One region of the Quatrionicoccus australiensis genome, then DNA from elsewhere that is predicted to be linked to it. Evidence: predicted binding sites of a transcription regulator. Region 1 holds the regulator's gene; each other region holds the start of a gene.
What was found. Region 1 encodes sigma-54, which starts transcription at its own class of promoters, with help from an activator protein. Its sites were predicted from a motif close to TGGCACGCTTNCTGCTNA; they were not measured.
Positions count from the first base shown of each region.

Region 2: glnA (type I glutamate--ammonia ligase) is a predicted target of sigma-54. The motif match lies at 3,248-3,265, and genes of this name have one in related genera.
Region 3: KI612_RS11815 (Nif11-like leader peptide family natural product precursor) is a predicted target of sigma-54. The motif match lies at 1,539-1,556, and genes of this name have one in related genera.
Region 4: KI612_RS16100 (CmpA/NrtA family ABC transporter substrate-binding protein) is a predicted target of sigma-54. The motif match lies at 1,065-1,082, and genes of this name have one in related genera.

Region 1 covers NZ_CP075188.1:4,114,907-4,120,399, forward strand. Annotated here, with positions in the region: gene ttcA (tRNA 2-thiocytidine(32) synthetase TtcA) at 1-260, shown strand, start outside; gene KI612_RS19495 (adenylate/guanylate cyclase domain-containing protein) at 324-1,208, shown strand; gene KI612_RS19500 (hypothetical protein) at 1,260-1,520, opposite strand; gene hprK (HPr(Ser) kinase/phosphatase) at 1,569-2,504, opposite strand; gene ptsN (PTS IIA-like nitrogen regulatory protein PtsN) at 2,514-2,963, opposite strand; gene hpf (ribosome hibernation-promoting factor, HPF/YfiA family) at 3,015-3,338, opposite strand; gene KI612_RS19520 (RNA polymerase factor sigma-54) at 3,353-4,819, opposite strand; gene lptB (LPS export ABC transporter ATP-binding protein) at 4,848-5,493, opposite strand, start outside.
Region 2 covers NZ_CP075188.1:439,356-444,848, reverse strand. Annotated here, with positions in the region: gene KI612_RS02180 (IS1182 family transposase) at 1-1,073, opposite strand, end outside; gene KI612_RS02175 (DUF4124 domain-containing protein) at 1,187-1,648, opposite strand; gene glnA (type I glutamate--ammonia ligase) at 1,760-3,175, opposite strand; gene KI612_RS02165 (cation diffusion facilitator family transporter) at 3,356-4,543, opposite strand; gene KI612_RS02160 (rhodanese-like domain-containing protein) at 4,591-5,043, shown strand; gene KI612_RS02155 (hypothetical protein) at 5,048-5,493, opposite strand, start outside.
Region 3 covers NZ_CP075188.1:2,440,222-2,445,714, reverse strand. Annotated here, with positions in the region: gene chrA (chromate efflux transporter) at 1-392, shown strand, start outside; gene KI612_RS11820 (hypothetical protein) at 592-945, opposite strand; gene KI612_RS11815 (Nif11-like leader peptide family natural product precursor) at 1,203-1,421, opposite strand; gene KI612_RS11810 (malonyl-CoA decarboxylase) at 1,601-2,929, shown strand; gene KI612_RS11805 (DsrE/DsrF/TusD sulfur relay family protein) at 3,015-3,368, opposite strand; gene KI612_RS11800 (substrate-binding periplasmic protein) at 3,548-4,255, shown strand; gene KI612_RS11795 (fumarate reductase iron-sulfur subunit) at 4,274-5,032, opposite strand; gene KI612_RS11790 (fumarate reductase flavoprotein subunit) at 5,029-5,493, opposite strand, start outside.
Region 4 covers NZ_CP075188.1:3,368,456-3,373,948, reverse strand. Annotated here, with positions in the region: gene KI612_RS16110 (sirohydrochlorin chelatase) at 1-351, shown strand, start outside; gene KI612_RS16105 (ANTAR domain-containing response regulator) at 360-935, shown strand; gene KI612_RS16100 (CmpA/NrtA family ABC transporter substrate-binding protein) at 1,317-2,498, shown strand; gene ntrB (nitrate ABC transporter permease) at 2,555-3,484, shown strand; gene KI612_RS16090 (ABC transporter ATP-binding protein) at 3,501-4,301, shown strand; gene KI612_RS16085 (hypothetical protein) at 4,440-4,715, opposite strand; gene KI612_RS16080 (spermine/spermidine synthase domain-containing protein) at 4,862-5,493, opposite strand, start outside.

The DNA of each region.
Region 1 (5,493 bases):
GCAATCTGTGCGGTTCGCAGGAAAACCTGCAGCGCCAGAAAATCCGCGAGATGATGCAGGACTGGGACAAGCGCTTCCCGGGCCGTACCGAATCGGTGATGACAGCACTGCAGAACGTTGTGCCCTCGCATCTCGCCGACAACAATCTGTTCGACTTCCGGGGGCTGACCCTGGACACGGCAGTGGAGGAGGGTGATATCGTCTTCGACAGCCCGGAAATGCCGATCAGCGGCAGCATTCCTATCCAGATTGGCGCATAGCGCCGGGATTGCAACAATCCGTTTATAATCGCGTTTTCAACATCTTGCGGCAGCGAGCAGTCCATGAGCATTCAGCAACGCAAATTGATTGTCATGTTTGCCGACGTATCGGGCAGCGCTCGCCTGTTTGAACGTCTGGGTGACACGGAAGCCATGCACGCCGTGGAACGTTGCCTCAAGCGTATGAACCGCTCGATCGAAAGCTGCCGCGGCCGCATCGTCCAGGTGGTCGGCGATGAAGTACTGGCTGCCTTCGAATCGGCAGAGGATGCCTGCCAGGCCTCGATCGACATGCAACAGCGCATTGCCGATCTGCCACCGGTTTCCGGCCTGAAGCTGACTATCCGCATCGGTCTGCACGCCGGGCTGGTCAATGAAACTGATGGCGAATTGAGTGGCGAGGTAATCACCACCGCGGCTCGCGTGGTCGGCCTGGCGCGACGTGACCAGATCCTTGGCAGTACCGCACTGATTACCGAACTCGGCCCGATCGGTGCACTCAACACCCGCCCGATGCCGAGTCTGGGCACCATTCAGGAGAATGGCGAGCAACTCGACATTTTTCAGATCGATTGGTCCGCAAACGTGGTGCCCGGCCAGTTCAGTTCGCTCAGCGTCATGCCGGTCGACCGTCTCTGCGTCCGCTATCATGGCCAAGCCCATCTGCTCGATGACAAGGTGCGGGTTCTTACCTTGGGGCGCGATCCCGGCAGCAAGCTGTACATCTCGGATCGCAAGGCCTCGCGGGCGCACGCCCGCATCGAAAAACGCAACAATGGTTACTATCTGGTCGATACCAGTACCAACGGTACCTTTGTCAATTTTGCCGGCCAGCAGGAAGTGCTGGTTCGCCAGCACGAGATCCTGATGCAGGGCAGCGGCATTATCTGCTTTGGCGCCTCGATCAAGGACCCCAAGGCGGACCAGGCAACTTTCGAACACCTGTAAACGAAAACAGGCCATCTTTCGATGGCCTGCTCTGGCAGCCTGGAACGGCTATTATTTGGCGCCAGCCTGGGCGTCAGCCACACATTTCTTCACAAAACTGTTACGCGCGGCACCGGCCAGTTTCTTTTCCTTGGCAGTCGATTCGCAGGCGGTAACTTCCGGCCCCTTGGCGTCGGCTTGGCACTTCTTCATAAAGCTGTTCTTGGCAGCACCAGCCAGTTTCTTTTCCGCGGCGCGGGCAGCGCAATCATCTGCAGCGTAAACAGAAGAAGCGGCCATCACGAGAGCAAGCAGGCTAAGCAATTTTTTCATTAACGACTCCTGAATCAGTAGGGAAAAGGCTCGCAGACTATCGGCGATTCAGGCGTCATCGTCAAGCATGATGCGCTGCTGACGATCCATGAAATCCTGCATGCTGTCGATACCGCGCAATTGCAGGATGGTATTGCGCACAGCAGCTTCAAGGAGGACCGCCAGATTGCGTCCGGCCGCGACCGGGATCAGCACCTTGCGTACCGCAACACCAAGCACTTCCTGGGTCTGGGCATCGAGCGGCAAGCGCGGCGCATCGCTGCCAGCCAGTGCCTTTTGCAGATGGACAATCAGTTTCAGCTTCATTTTCCGGCGCGATGCGGTTTCGCCGAAAATGGTCCGGATATTGAGCAAGCCAAGGCCGCGCACCTCGAGAAAGTCACGCAGCATGCCCGGACAGCGCCCTTCGATGGTGGTCGGTGCGATACGCGCCATTTCGACCACATCGTCAGCAACCAGACCGTGGCCGCGGGAAATCAGCTCAAGGGCCAGCTCGGATTTGCCGACTCCGGAATCACCGGTAATCAGGACGCCCATGCCCAGCACATCCATGAAGACACCGTGCAGATTGACGGTATCCGCCAGTCGAGCCGAGAGGTAGATGCGCAGCAAGTCGATGACCGCCGAGCACGGCTTGGGTGACAGGATCAAGGGGGTATTGTACTGACGGCAAGCTTCCGCCAGCATCGGCGGCGGCGTCAGACCATCGGCAACGATGACGGCCGGCGACTGCGCCTCCAGCAAATCCTGGAACATCTGGCCGAAACGGCGCTCGCCGATGCGCATGGCCCAGTCATACTCGGCCTGGCCCATGACCTGCAGGCGCTCCGGGTGGATGACATTGATATGGCCGACAACATCGGCACCATAGTTGTTTGCCGCCTTCAGCTCGATCATGCAATCGCTTTGCTGGCCGGCTACCCAGTTGAGCAACAGCTTGTCGCGGTTGTCCTCATAGAGCTGGACCAGGCTGATGTGGCGCACGGCTGAACGTCAGGACTGGAAAAGGGTCACGATCGCGGCCGCATCCGGTGCCGCCAGCAGGGCTTCACGGAAGGTGCGATCGGAAAAACGCTGGGCGAGTTCGGAAAGAATCTGCAAATGCTGCTCGGTTGCCTGTTCGGGAACCAGCAGGACGAAGAGCAGATTGACGGGCCGGCCATCCGGGGAATCGAAGGGCACCGGAGTCGTCAGGCGCATGAAAGCGCCGGAAGCCTGTTTGAGACCCTTGATACGGCCATGCGGAATGGCAATGCCCTGACCGAGGCCGGTCGAGCCGAGTTTTTCACGGGCGAACAGACTGTCGAAAATAACCGAGCGAGCGAGTCCGAGATGACTCTCGAAAAGCATGCCGGCCTGTTCGAACACCCGTTTTTTGCTGCTGGCATCAAGGTCGAGAAGAACCTGCGAAGCCGGCAGAATATTCGTTAGGGGGTTGTTCATAGGGGATTTGAAAACCAGGGCCGCAGCACAAGTGCCGCGGCCGGTCGGCTATTAGTCAGCCATGTGGTGTACAGGCTTGTCACCGCGATGGTGATCCTGGACCTTTTGCTTGTACTTCTGAACCTGACGGTCCAGCTTGTCAAACAGCGCATCGATGGCGGCGTAGAGGTCATCGCCGTTCTCTTCAACGTGAATGTCCTTGCCCGGCACATGCAACGTCACTTCAGCCTTCTGCTTGAGCTTCTCTACGGACAGAACCACGTTAACACCGGTGACTTTGTCAAAATGGCGAACGACGGGATCGAGCTTGTTCTCGACGTATTCGCGCAATGCCGGGGTTACTTCGATGTGGTGACCAGCGATCTGCAGATTCATTTTTTCTCCTCTCTCTACAGGGTCTTGCGTAAATTGACCGGCGGGATGTTGAGTGACTCGCGATATTTGGCTACCGTGCGTCGGGCTACAACAATTCCCTGCTGGCCTAGTATTTCGGATAATTGACTATCCGACAAGGGCTTCTTGCCATCCTCGGCACTGATCAATTGCTTGATCAGGGCGCGAATGGCGGTGGCAGAACAGGCACCACCGGTATCGGTGGACACATGACTGCCGAAAAAGTATTTCAATTCAAAGATGCCGCGCGGCGTCGCCATGTATTTCTGGCTGGTGACGCGCGAGACGGTCGACTCGTGCAAACCGAGAATATCGGCGATTTCGCGCAGGACCAACGGCCGCATGGCGACTTCACCATGTTCGAAAAACTGGCGCTGACGATCGACAATGGCCTGCGTCACGCGGTGGATGGTCTCGAAACGCTGCTGCACGTTCTTGATCAGCCAGCGTGCTTCCTGCAACTGGCCGGTCAGGTTGCCATTGCCGCGCCGCTGTCTCGACAGAATCTCGGCATACAGACGGTTGATGCGCAGGCGCGGGTAGGCATCCGGATTGATGTAGGCGGTCCATTTGCCCTTGAGCTTCCTGACCATTACGTCCGGCGTGATGTAGCGCGCCTCGGTCTGCGAGAAACGCGCCCCCGGCCGCGGATTGAGGCTGACGATCAGGGATTGTGCCGCCTTCAGTTCATCGTCGTCACAGGCGGTCAACCGGCGAATTTTGGCAAAATCGCGCGCCGCGAGCAGTTCCAGATGCTTCTCGACGATCGCCAGGGCAAGCGCCTGTACTTCGTCGGCCGGCATCGCTTTCAATTGCAGCGCCAGGCATTCGCTGGGGCTGCGCGCGCCGATCCCGGTCGGATCGAAATGCTGGATGTGGTGCAGGGCGATTTCCAGCTCTTCGAGCTCGATCTCGTATTCCGGCGGCAGGGTTTCCCACAGCTCCTCAAGCGTGGCCGAGAGATAGCCGTCATCGTCCAGCGCTTCGATCAGGAAACGGACCAGGCTGCGATCGCGTTCGCTGAGCTGGGTCATGCCCAGCTGCCAGCCGAGATGTTCGCGCAGGCTGGTGGCGGCCGAATGGATGTCGCGTGAATCGCTGTCGTCGTCTTCATCACGCCCGGCACCGGTAAAGGTCCCGGCATCGGAAGCCCAGCGATCATCATCGACTTCGGAAGGTGCGCTCGGCACTTCCTGCTCGCGTTCCTCGCGCGGATCACGTTCGCGCTCTTCAGTCGGTTCGCTGCGCGTCGTTTCGTTGGCCGGTGAATCGAATTGCTGCGCCGCCCCAAAGGATTCCGTACCGGCCTCGTCCTCGCGCTCCAGCATCGGATTTTCCAGCAGGTAACGCTCGATTTCCTGCTGCATCTCGACCGTCGACAACTGCAATAGCTTGATCGACTGCTGCAACTGAGGCGTCAGTGCCAGATGCTGGGATAGTTTTAGTTGGAGAGCTGGCTTCATCGGTTCGGGTTGGGGTGCAGCCTAACGGTCAGAGCTTGAAATGCTCGCCGAGATAAACCTTGCGGACGCTTTCATTATCAACGATTTCGTCCGGCCGTCCAGACGCGAGAACGCGTCCGGCGTTAATAATATAGGCGTGATCGCAGATACCGAGCGTTTCGCGCACATTATGGTCGGTAATCAGGACACCGATGCCGCGCTCCTTGAGGAAGCGGATGATCTTCTGGATCTCCAGTACAGCAATCGGATCGACACCGGCAAACGGCTCGTCGAGCAGGATGAAGCGCGGGTTGGTGGCCAGGGCGCGGGCGATTTCGACGCGGCGGCGCTCACCACCGGAGAGGGCGGCCGCATTGACGTGCCGGACATGCCCGATGTGCAGTTCGCTGAGCAGGCCTTCGAGGCGGTCGTCGAGTTCCTGCGCCGGCAGCTTGAGCAGCTCGAGCACGGCACGGATGTTCTCTTCGACATTGAGCTTGCGGAAGACCGAGGCTTCCTGCGGCAGGTAGGACAGGCCGAGGCGGGCCCGGCTGTGCATCGGCAGGTGGGTGAGGCGGACATCGTCGATATAGACCTCGCCGCCATCAGCCGCGACCAAGCCGACAATCATGTAGAAACAGGTGGTCTTGCCGGCCCCGTTCGGGCCGAGCAGGCCGACGACCTCGCCGCTTTTG
Region 2 (5,493 bases), 500 kb from region 1:
ACGCCACAATCAGCGCAACGGGCGGGATTCGAGGCATATTCCCGATAGCCCAGCCGGTTGGTCGTCCGGTACGGCAGAACCTCCCCGGCCGGGCAGCGGTAGCAGTCCTGGACCGCATCGTAGAGATAGTCCCGCTTGTAGAAATAGCCATCGCGGTGTGTGGGTCGCTTGTAGCCCATCACCCCGAACAGTGCCCGCTCGAGAATGCCCTTGCAGACTTGCGGGGTGAAATACCCGGCATCGAGCCCGACGGCGCCCACGGCCAGATCAAAGCGCTCCATGACCCGGTCCAGGCGGGCCAGATAGGGCTGGCTGTCATGGACATTGCCCGGCGTGACATGGGTATCGACGATCAGGGCATGCACGCCATCGACAGTCCGGTGATCCAGATAGAAGAAGCCGGTCGGCTTGTTGTCGCGGGCCATGAAACCTGCGTCGGGATCGACCGTGCTGACCTTGACCTCCTTCAGTGGCGGTGTCGAATCATCGTCATCACGCTTGAGCGGCTTCTTGCCCGCGGCGGCACGATCCGCTTCGATGGCTGCATCCAGCTCGGCCAAATAGGCCGCCGGCGTTTGCTCGACCTGATGCACCTCGAAGTGCCGTTTGTTGGCATTCGCCTTCAGATGCGTGCTGTCCGTGTAAAGCACCCGCCCGCCAATCAGCTTGTGCTCAATGGCTTGCTCGACAATCCCGTCAAAGATGCGTTGCTCAATGTCCGTCCCGACAAAGCGGCGACGCCGATTCTGCGACAGCGTCGAGGCATCCGGCACTTTGTCCGTCAGCCGAAAGCCGAGAAACCAGCGGTAAGCCACATTGACCTCGATTTCCTTCACCAGCCGTCGCTCGGAGCGAATCCCGAACAGGTAGCCAATGAACAGCATCTTGAACAACACCACCGGATCAATCGCCGGTCGGCCATTGTTCTCGCAATACAGGTGCTGGGTCGCTTCACGAATGAAATCAAACCGGATGTGCTGGTCGAGCAGCCGGAGCAAGTGGTCTTTCGGGACCAATTGCTCCAACGTCACCATCTCCAGTTCCGTTTGGGCAGGGTAGGCAGGCTTGAGCATGCCTGCATTATAAAAAAATAAAGCCCCCAATCGCTTGGAGGCTTTGTCAGCGGTCTGAGGGCGCCAAGGCGCCCTCTAGTTTTTATTAAAAGCTCAACCCTGATAGCTGGCAGCTACTTCAAATTACCCAGTTCCTTCTGGATCGCCTGGATATTGCGTTCGTGCTGGCCAACGCTGTCCCGATAAGGCAACAGACGCTCGCTCTTGTCGCCCAGCGTCCGCTCCTGCTCGGCCAGCTCGCGCTTCGCCTGCTCAAGATTGCGCTGCTCAGTCGCCAGTTCCTGCTCGAGAATGCGCTTGCGATCACCGTCGCGCGCCTTCTGCGTATCGTCCTGTACCTTGGGGAAACCGGCCGGCGTTGGCGTTGCCGCTGCACCGGCGGGCTTCGCACCGACCTTGGGAGCCGGCACCACCGTCGTTGTTTCCGAATTGACCACGGCCTTGCAGTTCTTGTCGAGACGCGAATTCGAAATCACGGGACTGCCACCATTGGCATCCGGGCATTTGTAGATGGTCTGCGCTGCAACCGGCAAAGCCAGCGTCGCAACAAACAGGGCAAGTACGCTACGTGTCATTGTCATCAATCCTCGCAAGCCTTCAAGTGTACCGGACTTTAACGTCCGCCTCCCTGAAATGGTGGACAAAAAAAAGGCGGGAAACCCCGCCTTTTTCAGATACCCAGTCGCTTAGCAGCTGTAGTACAGGTCGAATTCCACCGGGTGGGTGGTCATGCGAACCTTGTTGACTTCGTCCATCTTCAGTTCGATGTAGGACTCGATCCATTCGTTGGAGAAGACACCGCCACGGGTCAGGAACTCGTGGTCAGCGGCCAGGGAAGCCAGAGCTTCTTCGAGGGAAGCGCAGACGGTCGGGATGGCTGCATCTTCTTCCGGCGGCAGGTCGTACAGGTTCTTGGAAGCCGGCTCGCCCGGGTGGATCTTGTTCTGGATACCATCCAGACCGGCCATCAGCAGCGCCGAGAAGCACAGGTACGGATTGGCGATCGGATCCGGGAAGCGGGTTTCGATACGACGGGCCTTGGTCGAGGCGACGTACGGAATGCGGATGGAAGCAGAACGGTTCTTGGCGGAGTAAGCCAGCTTGACCGGAGCTTCGTAGTGCGGAACCAGACGCTTGTAGGAGTTGGTACCCGGATTGGTGATGGCGTTCAGGGCCTTGGCGTGCTTGATGATGCCGCCGATGTAGAACAGGGCGGTTTCAGACAGACCGGCATAGCCGTCGCCAGCAAACAGGTTCTTGCCATCCTTCCAGATGGACTGGTGAACGTGCATGCCCGAACCGTTGTCGCCAACGATCGGCTTCGGCATGAAGGTGGCGGTCTTGCCGTACTGGTGAGCAACGTTGTGCACCACGTACTTCAGGATCTGGGTCTGGTCGGCACGCTTGACCAGGGTGTTGAACACGGTACCGATTTCGCACTGACCGGCAGTGGCGACTTCGTGGTGGTGAACTTCAACCGGGCAGCCGAGGGCTTCCAGGGTCAGCACCATGGCCGAACGGATGTCGTGCAGGCTGTCGACCGGAGGAACCGGGAAGTAGCCGCCCTTGACGGTCGGACGGTGGCCGGTGGCGCCGTTGCCGTCGTTCTTTTCGCCCGAACCCCAAGCCGCTTCAGCAGAATGGATCTTCAGGGAGCAGCCAGACATGTCGACATTCCATTCGACGCCGTCGAAGATGAAGAATTCGGGTTCCGGACCGAAGTAGGCGGTGTCGCCAATGCCAGAGGACTTCAGGTAGGCTTCAGCGCGCTTGGCGATGGAGCGCGGGTCGCGGTCGTAACCACGGCCATCGGTCGGATCAATCACGTCACAGGTCAGGACGACGGTGGTTTCGTCGAAGAACGGATCGATGTAGGCGGTGGACGGATCCGGGTTCAGTTGCATGTCGGAAGCTTGGATACCCTTCCAGCCAGCGATGGACGAACCGTCGAAAGCGTGACCGTTTTCGAACTTGTCTTCGCTGAAGGCGGAAACCGGCACGGTGACGTGCTGTTCTTTGCCACGGGTATCGGTGAAGCGGAAATCAACGAACTTTGCGTCATTTTCCTTGATCAGCTTGATCACGTCTTGCGGGGTTGCCATAAACGTCAGTCTCCTAAGAAAACAAGTTGCCGGACGATCCGGCGACAATCAATAAATCGAATCGCGAGGGAATTAGCAGAAAGCGTGCCAAAGGTCGGCGACCAAGTTTTGTATTTTGCCACAACGAGATGCGGGGTTTAAGCAAAGATTTAACGCACCATCAGCGTGCAAAAAACAGAACTATGCGCACTGTTTTGGTGCAAACGAGCAATTCAATGAAATACGCCGGATTTCCGGATGCGAATCCGCGAACCCGGCAAAGCGCAGCGCAGCTTTCTGAACCATCTCACCATCGGCAAAAAAGCCACTGGGGAAAAACACCTCGACCTCGATCCGGCCACCGAGATAATGCAGCACCAGCTTCTCGGGCTCCGGCAAGTCGAGCAGCAAGGGGGCCAGCTCCTGTAACACCATGGCGCGCCCCGGCAGACGGACAACGGCGACATCGCTGCCGGCATCATTCTCGGGATCGATATGCACCAGCACATCAAGCACTTCCGGATGCGCATCCAGCACCCTGGCCCGCACCGACTCGGCAATCCGGTGCCCCTCGGAAACGCTGATCCGGGCATCGACCTGAACATGCGCATCAACCAGGGCCTGGTGCGCCATGCGCCGCGTGCGCAAGGCATGCAAGCCGAGCACGCCGGGCGTCGTCCGCAGCGTCTGGCGGATGGCGGCCACTTGCGCCTCGTCCAGGCCGGTGTCGATCAATTCCTTGAGCGCCCCCCAGGCCAGCACCGCCCCCATGCGCAGGATCATGAACCCCATCAGCGCCGCGGCCAGCAGATCGAGGAAAGCCCAGCCCAGCAGGGCGCCACCGATACCAACCACGACAACCAGTGCCGAAGCCGCGTCAGCCCGCGTGTGCAGGGCATTGGCAATAAGCAGTTGCGAGCGCTGCCGTTCGGCAACGCGAATCAGATAGTGGTAGAGCCCCTCCTTGGCCAGCACCGTGATGACCGCGACCCAGAAGGCCCACATCTCGATGGGCGGCAAGGCTTCAACATGCTGCAGTCGCATGCCGGACTGCCACAGGATGCCGCCACCGATCAGGGCCAGCGAGGCGCCAAGGATCAGCGTCGCCGCGGTCTCGACCCGGGCGTGGCCATACGGATGCTCGCGATCGGCCGGCTGGGCACTTTGCCGGCTGGCGTAAATCACCAGAAAATCGGAGAGCAGATCGGAAAAGGAATGCAGACCATGCGCAACCAGGGATTGCGAATGCGCCAGCCAGCCGACCAGCAGCTGCAGCACCGTCATCATCAGATTGACGAGCACACTGATCCAGGTCGCATGCTGCGCCTCGGCGGCCCGCTCGGCCATGCTTGCCACCACCGGCGGCACGGGATGATCGCTGTCTGTCATGCCTCTACCTTATACTGTTGCGACCAACTTCAGGCAATCAAAAGACCATGGGAAAACTGACCGAGATCATCAACCTCGCCTGCGAGCGCGCCAAGGCCCTCGGCCTGCCCTACAAGGGCGCGCTGACGCCAGCCGAAGCGTACGACCTGCTCCGTCTCGCCCCCGGCGCCAAGCTGGTCGACGTCCGCACCCGGGCCGAATGGGACTGGGTCGGCCGCGTGCCGAATGCCGTCGAGATCGAGTGGAACCAGTATCCGGGCGGCGTGCGCAACCCTAATTTCCTCGCCGAACTGCAGCGTCAGGTCGACCGCGAGGCACTGGTCATGTTCCTCTGCCGCAGCGGCGCCCGCTCGGATGGCGCGGCACAGCTGGCTACCGAGAACGGCTACGGCGACTGTTACAACATCCTCGAAGGCTTCGAGGGTGACAAGGATGCGCACGGCCATCGCAATACCGTCGGCGGCTGGCGCCACGCCCGTCTGCCCTGGATGCAGGGCTGAGCAATCATCCGCCCAGGCCCTTCAGACCGGTGTAAATCGACATTGCCGTCGTGCATAGCGCGACGGCGGCGCTGCCCAGATCGCTCCAGCGGGTCAGCGACTCGGTCAGATCGCCATTGCCCAGACCGCTGATACCGGCAGCACGCAGGCGTTGAAGCGCATCCTGCCGCTTGTGGATGCGCTGTTCAAGCCAGTGATAGAGCCAGAGCCCCGTGACGAAACTAAGGCCGATGCTGGCGGCAAACTCGATGAACTCGCGGATCTCGACTGCATCCTGCGGCAGGAGCGGAACCTGATCGATCAGGGCGGTGATCGCACTCATGCCGAACACGGCGAGCAGCGCGACCACAAAAGCCAGCAGGACGCCGGGTAGCAAGCTCAAACGACTGGCCCGGGCGAAGAAAAAGCCGAAGGGCAGCGGCAGCAGCAAGGCAAAGACCCGCAGGTAAA
Region 3 (5,493 bases), 1.7 Mb from region 1:
TTGTCGGTGGCTACGGCAAGGCGGTGTTCGGGCCGGAAAGCCTGTTTCTGGCCGGCGCCGTGGCGGCGTGTCTGGTCACCTGGTTTACCTTTTTGCCATCCTTCATCTTCATCCTGGGCGGCGGTCCGCTGATCGAGACGACGCACAACGATCTGAAGTTCACTGCGCCGCTCACTGCCATCACCGCTGCCGTGGTCGGCGTCATTTTCAACCTGGCACTGTTCTTCGGTTACCACGTCCTGTGGCCGCAGGGCCCGGGCGGAAGCATCGACTGGATATCGGGGCTGATTGCGCTGCTTGCCGCGGTTGCCCTGTTGCGCTTCCAGCGCAACATCATCCATGTCATTGCCGCCTGTGCCGTCCTCGGTCTGGCAAGCAAAACCTTCCTCTGATCGCCCGTCTGCCGCGGGGCGGTTTTTGCCCTGCCGCACCGGTCGACCGCTAAAAACACCCGAAAACGAACAAGGCCGGACGAACCGGCCTTGTTCACCAAGTGCGCAATGCTACCGACGCGCGGCAGGGGCTTGATCAGGCGCCCGGAAAGCCGGGCTTCGGCGAATTGCGGCTCGTTGGGCGGGGAGAGGGAGTTCCTTAGTTGCGGCGGACAAGTACGTAGGGATTGCGAAACGTTGATCCCTTGATTTCCGAAACCGCAAAGGAGTTGCCGGCAGCTAGTATTTTGGCGCGTCCGGTTGCATCTGCACGGCCATCGTTTGAGTGTTCCTTCATCTCGACGATGAGCGGCTCCGGGGCGATCAGACGCAGCTCGAAAGTAGTGCCCGGCATGTTGCTGCCGGTGATGCTGGCGGTCGAGTTTGGTCCGCTCAGGGTGACGGATTGTTCCAGCTGGTCAGCCAGATAGATGTCGATCTTGATTGCTTCTGCAGCAATGGCGGAGACGGGAATCGCCAGCAAGGCGGCAAGCAGCAGGGGGAGGGATTTCATCGCGTAAGTCCTGGGGGTATTTGCCCGGGAGCGCTGTTGTCGCATCGGGCAGCAGGCCGGGCAAGAGGGCGCAAAGTCGGCAATGCTAACCCCGGGACGGGATTTGTTGCGTTACAAACTGTAATCGCGCGCGCCTGGCCAGGGGGGGCAGAGCCGCTTGACGCGGTTTTTGCCCCGCCGCAGCGGTCGACCGCCAAAAACACCCGAAAACGAACAAGGCCGGACGCGCCGGCCTTGTTCGCCGCGTGCGCAATGTTTCAGACGCGCAGCAGGGCCTTGATCAGGCGCTCGGAGAGCTGGGCTTCGGTGAATTGCGGTTCGTTGGGCGGGTAGAGGGAATTCTCGTCGATGGCGAAGCCGTGCTCCAGGGCCAGGGCACGCAGTTCCTTGATCTTCTGGCAAGCCAGCAGTTGTTCCTTCAGCACCGGATCGCTTTTGGCTTTTTCGGAAAAGGCCTTGATGGGGACAATCGACATCTGTTTCTCCTGTTCAACGTTATTGCGAAAAAAGGTGGTATTCCAGCCCGCCGGGCGAGCGTCCGCTTTGTCGGCTAGTCGACAAAAACGACGTCTTTTCCTGGGCATCGGGGGGGGTAAGCAATTCCGGGGCCAAATCCGCCCCGCCTTGGGGCACAATATCCGTCAGGAGGTGAGCCATGGTGACAAAAGGATTGGTCGACAAATTGCGTTCTATGGTGGGCGCTGGTGTCGAGCGCGTGGCGCTGACGCCGCGCGGCCTGGAGCGTTTGCGCGCGCAACTGCGCGAGTGTGCCGAAGGGCAGGGTGGCGAAGTCTCGGCGCGCGGTCGCGCGGCGCGCCTCGCCGAAACTTATCTCAGTCTCAATGACGAAGGCCGGCAGCGTTTCCTCAAGCTGATCGCGCTCGAGTTCGGGCCGGACCCGGCCAAGGTCGCGACGGCGCATGCCGCCTATCAGGCCGCGGTCGGCACGCCCGAGCAGTGGAAGGCGGAAGCGGCGATGCGCGGCGCGATGCGCTCGCGGCGCATCCGCATCCTGACCCAGTTCAACGCCATTCCGCAGGGCGTCAAGTTTCTGGTCGACCTGCGCGCCGACCTGCTGCGCTACCTCGAAAACGACCGCGAACTCGCCGTGCTCGACCGCGAACTGGAGTCGCGCCTGTCGGCCTGGTTCGACGTCGGCTTCCTGGAGTTGCAGCGCATCACCTGGAATTCGCCGGCCGCCTTGCTCGAGAAACTGATCGAGTACGAGGCGGTGCATGAAATCCGCTCGTGGACCGATCTCAAGAACCGGCTCGATTCCGACCGCCGGCTCTACGCCTTCTTCCACCCGCGCATGCCGGCCGAGCCGCTGATTTTCGTCGAGGTCGCGCTGACCGACCATCTGGCCGGCAATGTCCAGGAACTGCTCGACGAGCACGCGCCGGTCTTCGACAACAGCAAGGCCGACACGGCGATTTTCTATTCCATCTCGAATACCCAGGTCGGCCTGCGCGGCGTGTCTTTCGGCAATTTCCTGCTGAAGCGGGTGATCGACGACCTGAAACGCGACTTCCCGCGCCTTTCCTGCTTTGCGACCTTGTCGCCGATGCCGGGCCTGGCCGCCTGGGTCAAGAAGAATCCGCAGGTGCTGGCCGAGGCGGGCTGCGAATTGCCGCTCGACGCACTGGCGACCGGTACCTGGGCCGGGGACAAGAAGCAGGTGCGCAGCCTGCGCGATCCGCTGACCCGGCTCGCCGCGCGCTACCTGGCGACGGCCAAGCAGGGCGGCGGCGAGAGCGGCCCGCCCTTCGACCCGGTGTCGCGTTTCCACCTCGGCAACGGGGCGCGCGTCGAGCAGCTCAATTATCTTGCCGATGCTTCGCCGAAAGGTTTCCGCCAGTCGTTCGGGCTGATGGTGAATTATTTCTACAGCCTGGATGACATCGAGACCAATCTCGAAGCCTTCGCCAGTACCGGCCACATCGCGATGTCGGCCGGGGTGCGGCGCCAGGCGCGCAGCAAGTAGGTTTTTGCCGTTTGCAGACGGTCGACCGTCTGAAAAGGCCGAAAATGCAGGAAAGGCCGGGCGTGCTGCCCGGCCTTTTTTTCGCTCAGAAAGTGATGACCTTGTCCGCTGCCAGCGTGGCGGCAGCCAGTTCGACCAGCGTGCCGATGCTGGTGCCGGGAATCAGCGGCAGTTCGCCGAGGCCGCGCGCCAGGGCACAGGTGCGGCAGAGCTTGATGCTGGCGCCGCTGGCGACCAGTTGTTCGACCATGCCCTGCAGGCCGTTGCCGGTGCCGTCGATCTGGTTGGGCAGGCCGAGTACCGTGGCGTCGGACATCAGGAAAATATTGACCTGCGGCTTGGCGTCGCTGCCGCTCAGGGCGCAGGCCAGGCGCAGGGCGGAAAGGCAGCGTTCGCTGCCGTAGGGGGCGGCGTGGATGATGATCAGAATGTTTTGCATGGCAGGCTCCTCGGAAATTGCCGTGCATGCTGCGCAAATACGGCGTACTTGGCAAGTCGGCGGATTTGCCCGCAGTCATCAAATTGGCCGTTTCATGGCGCTATACTGGCCGCCAGTCATAGGTGGCGTGAAGAAGCATGCGGCAATTTCGGCAGTTTTTTCTTTGGTGTTTGTTCCTCGTGCTCCCGCTGGCAGCAACTGCCGCACCGGGCGAGCCCGGCGTGCTCAAGGTGGTGGTGCTGGAGGATGCGCCACCGATGGCTTATCGCGATGCCGCCGGGCAACTGACCGGCTTCAGTGTGGCGGTCATGCAGGCGCTGTGTGCCGAAATGAATGTCCGCTGCGAGTTTGAGGTGCGGCAGTTCGAATATCTGCTCGACGATCTGGCCAGCGGCCATTTCGATGTGGCGGCGGTGGGCTTGCTCAATACGCCGGAACGCCGCCAGAAGGTGCTATTCACCCGCCCGGTCTACCGTTCGCAAACCCTGTTTTTTGCCAAGCCCGGCGTGACGCCCGGTCAGCCCGAGGTGCGTGTTTCCACCTTCAAGGGCTCGGCGCAGGAAGGCTATATCCGGCAGCAGGGCTGGAAGTCGGTCGGCGCGCAAACGGCCGAGGACATGGTCGAACAACTGGTCGCCGGTGTTGCCCACGCCTGTGTCGTGCCGTTGATGAGCAGCCTCAGCCTGCGCAAGAGCCGCGCTTTCCTGCAACTCGGGCTGGTGCCGGTGATCCTGCAGACGCCAGAGTTCGACAGCGCGGCTTCCTTCGGCATCTCGCCGCAGCGCGCCGACCTCAAGCCGGCACTCGACAAGGCGCTCGACCGGATCAAGGTGAATGGCGTCTACGACCGGATCAACTCGAAGTTCCTGCCTTTCCGGGTCGATTGAGGCGTCGACCGCCTGGCCTCAGCTGAGGCCGACGATCGCCATCTTGCGCCGCAGGTAGGCGATTTGCGTCTGCAGCGGCAGCTGCTTCGGGCAGACATCGTGGCAGCCGAGCAGCGACATGCAGCCGAAGACGCCGTCGTCGTCGCCGATCAACTCGTAGAAATCCGCGTCGCTGCGCGTGTCGCGCGGGTCGAGGTGGAAGCGGGCGATCTTGTTGAGGCCGACCGCGCCGACAAATTTCTCCCGCATCTGCGCCGTGCCGCAGCCGGCAATGCAGCAGCCGCATTCTATGCAGCGGTCGAGTTCGTAGATGCCTTCGGCGAGTTCCGGCGCCATCCTTTCTTCAAGGGCGTCGAGCCGGACCGGTGCGTCATTGTGGATCCAGGTCTGCAGGCGTTCGCTGGTGCCGCGCATCCATTTGCCGGTATTGACCGATAGATCGCCGATCAGCTCGAAGAAGGGCAGCGGTGCCAGCGTGATCTGCGTGCCGAGGTCGCGCGTCAGCGTGCGGCAGGCGAGGCCGGGCCGGCCATTGACCAGCATCGCGCAACTGCCGCAGATGCCGGCACGGCAGACGAAATCGAACTGCAGCGAGCCGTCCTGGGTGGCGCGGATCTCGTTGAGGGCGATGAACAGCGTCATGCCTTCCGCTTCCTCGATTTCGAAGTCCTGCAACTGCGGCCGGCTAGCCGGATCGGCCGGGTTGTGGCGCAGGATGCTGAAGGTCAGGCGGCGCGGTGCCTGGCTGGCCGGTGTGCGGCGAAAAAGCTTGATCATGCGGACTCGTCGAGGCGGGCGTTGTTGCCGCGCAGATGCGCCGGCAACAGGTGGCGGAAGGGCATCAGGGCGTCCTGCACGGCGTGGCGGTCGGCCTCGCCAAGGCGGGCGCGGATAGCGTCGATCTCGGCCTGGCGGATGGCGGTGGCGGGATGTTCGATGGCATCGCGCGTGCCGTAGCCGCGCCAGCCGGGCGGCAGTTCCATGCCGGCGATGGCGAGTTCCTCGTAGGCGAGGCTGGGCAGCGGCTGCGCCGCGTCCGGCCAGTAGGCGAGAGTGCGTTTGAGCCAGTCGGCGTCGTTGCGCTGCGGGTAGTCGCTGCGGAAATGCGCGCCGCGGCTTTCGCAACGCTGCTCGGCGCCGCGTGCAACGCAGAGCGCCAGCTTGAGCATTTTCTGCAGGCGCCAGGCGGTGGTCAGTTCCGGGTCGGCGCCCGGCCGCCGGCCGCCGAGGCCGATCTG
Region 4 (5,493 bases), 750 kb from region 1:
GGCGCCCGCGATCCCGAATGGGCGAGCCCGATGCGTCGTGTCCAGGCCGTGCTGCGTGGCCGTGTGCCGGACACCCCGGTCGAACTGGCCTTCCTCGAATTCATGACGCCCGGCCTGGCTGACTGCGTGGCCGATGTGGTTGCCGCCGGGGCCGGGCGCATTGTTGTCCTGCCGATGTTCATCGCGCGCGGCGGCCACCTGAAGCGCGAATTGCCGGAAATGCTGGCCGCCTTGCGGTCGACCTATCCGGAAATCGATTTTTCACTGGGCAATGCGATTGGCGAACACGAAATTGTCGTTCAGGCGATGGCCGAGGCCGCCATGCTGGTGGCTGGTTCGGAGCTTGCTTGAATTCAGGCATGCTGACTGTACTTGTCATTGATGAATCGCGCTCGCGGGCCGGAGAAATCTGTGCCGGGCTGGCGCTCGCCGGTTACCAGGTGGCGGCCATCCTGGCCGATGCCGCCAATCTCACGGCCGAGGTCGAGAAACTGCAGCCGGACGTCATCCTGATCGACACCGACAGTCCGAGTCGCGACACCCTCGAAAATCTTGCGGCGATGCACAAGAACATGCCGCGCCCGGTCGTCATCTTTACCCAGGAAGACGGCCAGTCGGCGATCCGGAACGCAGTGAAGGCGGGCGTTTCCGCCTATATCGTCGATGGTCTCGACCAGAAACGGATCAAGCCCATCCTCGAGGTGGCGCGCGCCCGTTTCGAGGATACGCAGGCCCTGCGCCGCGAACTCGACGAGGCCTCGAAGAAGCTGACCGACCGCAAACTGGTCGACAAGGCCAAGGGCGTGCTGATGAAGGCGCGCGGCCTCGACGAGGATGCGGCCTATCACGCCATGCGCAAGCTGGCCATGGAGCGCGGCCAGACCCTGGCCAAGGTCGCCCGCGACGTCATCGACATGGCGCGCGTACTGCTCTAAAGGCGTGCGGCATCGCCGCTTGTTGCACTGCAATAGTGCGCACATTGCCTGCCGTCCGGCCAGCGGTCGACGCCGAAAAAATCAAGAAAATGCTTATCCGGCAATGGCTTAGGAAAAATATTCCGGGCCTGGCACGGCCATTGCGATAGTCAGTTCATTAACGCACGGTCAATGGCGGCCGGGCGCGAGTCAAAGATATCGACTCACAGGACAAGGGCGTCCATCCGCGCTGCCAACCGGCAGCCGGATGTGACGCCCGTTTTGTTTTCTGGATTCCCGCAATCAAAGGAGCAAGCAATGGACGATAGCAAGCCGGTGGAAAAAAACACCTCCTCGATTTCTCGTCGTGATTTCGTGTCAACCGCTTTGGGAGCCTCTCTGATGGCCATGGTACCTCCCGGTGTTCGCAGTGGCGCCTGGGCCGCTGGTTCGGATGCCCCCGAAAAGAAGGAAGTCCGTATCGGCTTCATCCCGCTCACCGACTGCGCCTCTGTCGTCATGGCTTCGGTCATGAAGTTCGATGAGAAATACGGCATCAAGATCATCCCGACCAAGGAAGCTTCGTGGGCCTCGGTGCGCGACAAGCTGGTCAATGGCGAACTCGACGCTGCCCATGTGCTGTACGGCCTGATCTACGGCGTGCAGCTCGGCGTCGGCGGCCCGAAGAAGGACATGAATGTGCTGATGGGCCTGAACCACAATGGTCAGGCCATCACGCTCTCCAACCAGCTCAAGGACAAGGGCGCCACCGATGGCAGCAGCCTCGCCAAGCTGGTCGCCAAGAAGGAGCGGGAATACACCTTTGCCCAGACCTTCCCGACCGGCACCCACGCCATGTGGCTGTACTACTGGCTGGCGGCGCAGGGCATCAATCCGATGAAGGATGTCAAGACGATCACCGTGCCGCCACCGCAGATGGTCGCCAACATGCGTGTCGGCAACATGGATGGTTTCTGCGTCGGCGAACCGTGGAACAACCGCGCCATCATGGACAACATCGGTTTCACGGCGACGACGACCCAGGACATCTGGACCGATCACCCGGAAAAGGTGCTCGGCACGACGGCCGACTGGGTCAAGCAGAATCCGAACACGGCGCGTGCTGTCGTTGCCGCCATTCTCGATGCCAGCAAGTGGATCGACGCCTCCATCGCCAACAAGCAGAAGACGGCCGAAGTCATTGCCCAGAAGTCCTACGTCAATACCGACACCGAGGTCATCGTGGCGCGCATGCTTGGCCGTTACCAGAACGGTCTGGGCAAGAGCTGGGACGACAAGAACTGCATGAAGTTCTTCAACGAGGGGACGGTCAACTTCCCCTACCTCAGCGACGGCATGTGGTTCATGACCCAGCACAAGCGCTGGGGTCTGCTCAAGAGTCATCCCGACTACCTGGCCGTGGCCAAGCAGGTCAATCGCATCGACATCTACAAGCAGGGCGCGGCTGCGGCCGGCGTTGCCTTGCCCAAGAACGAGATGCGCAGCCACAAGCTGATCGACGGCGTGGTCTGGGACGGCAAGGATCCCGCCAAGTACGCCGACGGTTTCAAGATCAAGGCCTGATCCAGTCCGGGTGATGCCGGTTGCGGCCGGCATCACGACAGCCTGAGGAGAAAAACATGAGCGCAACGACGATGAGTGTCGACCTGGTCAGCCCGCTGCCCCTGGTTGATACGCCGAACAGCCCGCCGGTTGTGGTGCAAGCCGCCTTACCGGCCAAGGAAAAGAATATGGACAAAGCACTTCCCCAGCCGAGCGGCATGCCGCTCGGCGAGAAACTCAACAGCCTGCTGCGCGCCGTTTTGCCGCCCAGCCTCGGCATGCTGGTCCTGATCGGCATCTGGTATGTCGCCACCCTCAAGGGCGGCAGCATTCCCGGCCCGGTTCAGACCTGGGACGCAGCCACCGTGCTCTTCGCCGATCCGTTCTACCGCAACGGGCCGAACGACCAGGGCATCGGCTGGAACATCCTGTCCTCGCTGCAGCGCGTCGGTATCGGTTTCGGCTTCGCCGCCGTGGTCGGCATTCCGCTCGGCTTCATCCTCGGCCGCTCGGCCTTCCTGGCGGCGATGATCAACCCGATCATCAGCCTGCTGCGCCCGGTGTCGCCGCTCGCCTGGCTGCCAATCGGCCTGCTCGTTTTCAAGAAGGCCGACCCGGCCGCGACCTACACCATCTTCATCTGCTCGATCTGGCCGATGATCATGAACACGGCGCAGGGCGTGCAGCGCGTGCCGCAGGATTACCTCAACGTCGCCCGTGTCCTGGCGCTCTCAGAATGGAAGGTTGTCACCAAGATCCTCTTCCCGGCCGTGCTGCCCTACATGCTGACCGGTATCCGCCTGTCGATCGGCACTGCCTGGCTGGTTATCGTCGCTGCCGAGATGTTGACCGGTGGCGTCGGCATCGGCTTCTGGGTGTGGGACGAATGGAACAACCTCAAGGTCGAACACATCATCATCGCCATTTTCGTGATCGGCATCGTCGGTCTGATCCTCGAGCAAGGTCTCATCCTGCTCGCCCGCAAACTGACCAAAGAAGCCGATTGAGCGAGGAGAGAACAGCATGGAAAAATTCGTAAGCGTGGAAAAAGTCGGCCAGACCTTCGATACCAAGAAGGGCAAGTTCGTCGCCCTGCGCGACATCGATCTCTCGATCAAGCAGGGTGAGTTCATTGCGCTGATCGGCCATTCCGGTTGCGGCAAATCGACCCTGCTCAACCTGATTGCCGGCCTGACCAAGCCGACCACCGGCGTGCTGCTCTGCGATGGCCGCGAGATCGCCGGCCCCGGGCCGGAACGGGCCGTGGTCTTCCAGAACCACAGCCTGCTGCCCTGGCTGACCTGTTTCGAGAACGTCTATCTGGCGGTCGAGCGCGTCTTCGGCCAGAAAGAAGGCAAGCAGAAACTGAAGGAACGCACCGCGGCGGCGATCAACCTGGTCGGCCTGGATCACGCCAGCAGCAAGTACCCGAACGAGATTTCCGGCGGCATGAAGCAGCGCGTCGGCATCGCTCGCGCACTGTCGATGGAACCCAAGGTGCTGCTGATGGACGAGCCGTTCGGGGCTCTCGACGCGCTGACCCGCGCCAAGCTGCAGGACGAGCTGATGCGGATCTGCGAGACGACCAAGGCGAGCACGGTCATGGTTACGCACGATGTCGATGAAGCCGTGCTGCTCTCCGACCGTATTGTCATGATGACCAACGGCCCGGCCGCAACCATTGGCGAAATCCTCGAAGTGAAGCTGGCCCGGCCGCGCAACCGGCTGGTCCTGGCGCACGACCAGGATTACATCGGTTACCGCGCCGCCGTGCTCGAGTTCCTCTACGAAAAGCAGGCGCATGTCGAGAAAGTCGCGGCCTGAGCCGGTTGACCGTCCGGCATTGCTGCTGGACGGTCAACGCGCTGAAAACAGCATTTTTCGGCGCAAAAAAGCCCGGCACGAAAGGCCGGGCATGACCAGCAGCTTGGCCGGTCGAAACCCGCAGGGGAGTGCGGGATTTCAGAGATTCATGTTGGCAGGAATCGGGTGCGTACGCTGCAGGTGCTCGTAGGTCTGCGACAGACTTTTGACGTGTTCGTACTTGCCCTGTTCCAGGGCGTGCGTCATGTTTTCGATGATCATCGTGTGCAGGCGGCAAACGCCTTCCGGTGAACAGAGCAGCACTTCGCTCAGCTCGGCGGCGATGGTGACGGGAATGTGCTCGTGTTCCGCGATGGCTTCGATTTCGCCGCGGTCGAGATCACAGTAATCGAGAACGTCCTGAATGGATAACATGTCTTCCTCCTTCGATAGGTAAGGCGATAAGGCTGTTTTCGTGCAATGGCCAGTTATCGTTTTTCTATCCGCCTTGTAGATTTTTTTGGTGGAGGACTGCCTTCTTTTTAGCTTTTCCCGGCCGATAAGGCAAGGCCGAATCCGGCCTAAATGCGCAGCATGCCTTCCGGCAAGGGGTAGCTCAGTTGCAGGCGGCTGATGGTCGGCAGCAGGTCGAGCCGGCTATCCTTTTTCAGCTTGACGGCACGCTCGCGCATTTCTTCGAGCGAGACAGCGACGGGCTTGCCACCCGTGGCAAAGGCAATCGTGTTGCCGCTGTCGCAGGATGGAAAAACGGCAAGTCGGCCATCAAAGGCGGCGCAGATGCGCTCGACGCTGCCCTGAAAGCCTTTGTTGCGGCCCAGCAGGTTGATGCCGAGCAGGCCATCGTCACTCAGCCGGCTGCGGCAGGCCTGGTAAAACGGCAGCGTATCGAGTGCGCCGGCACTGGCTTCGGCATCGAAACCATCAGTCAGGATGTAGTCGAACTGGCGGCCGCCGGCGAGCATGTAATCGGCGCCGCAGCCGGTGATGACATCAAGGCGCTGCGGGTCGTCCGGCAGCTTGAAATATTGGCGGGCGACGAATTCGACCTGCGGGTTGATCTCGACGACGGTGATCCGGCAGTCGGGCAGGTAGCGGTAAATGAATTTGGCCAGCGAGCCGGCGCCAAGGCCGATCAGCAGCGCGTGGCGCGGCCATTGCGCACTTTGGCGCAAAAGCAGTCCGGCCATCATCT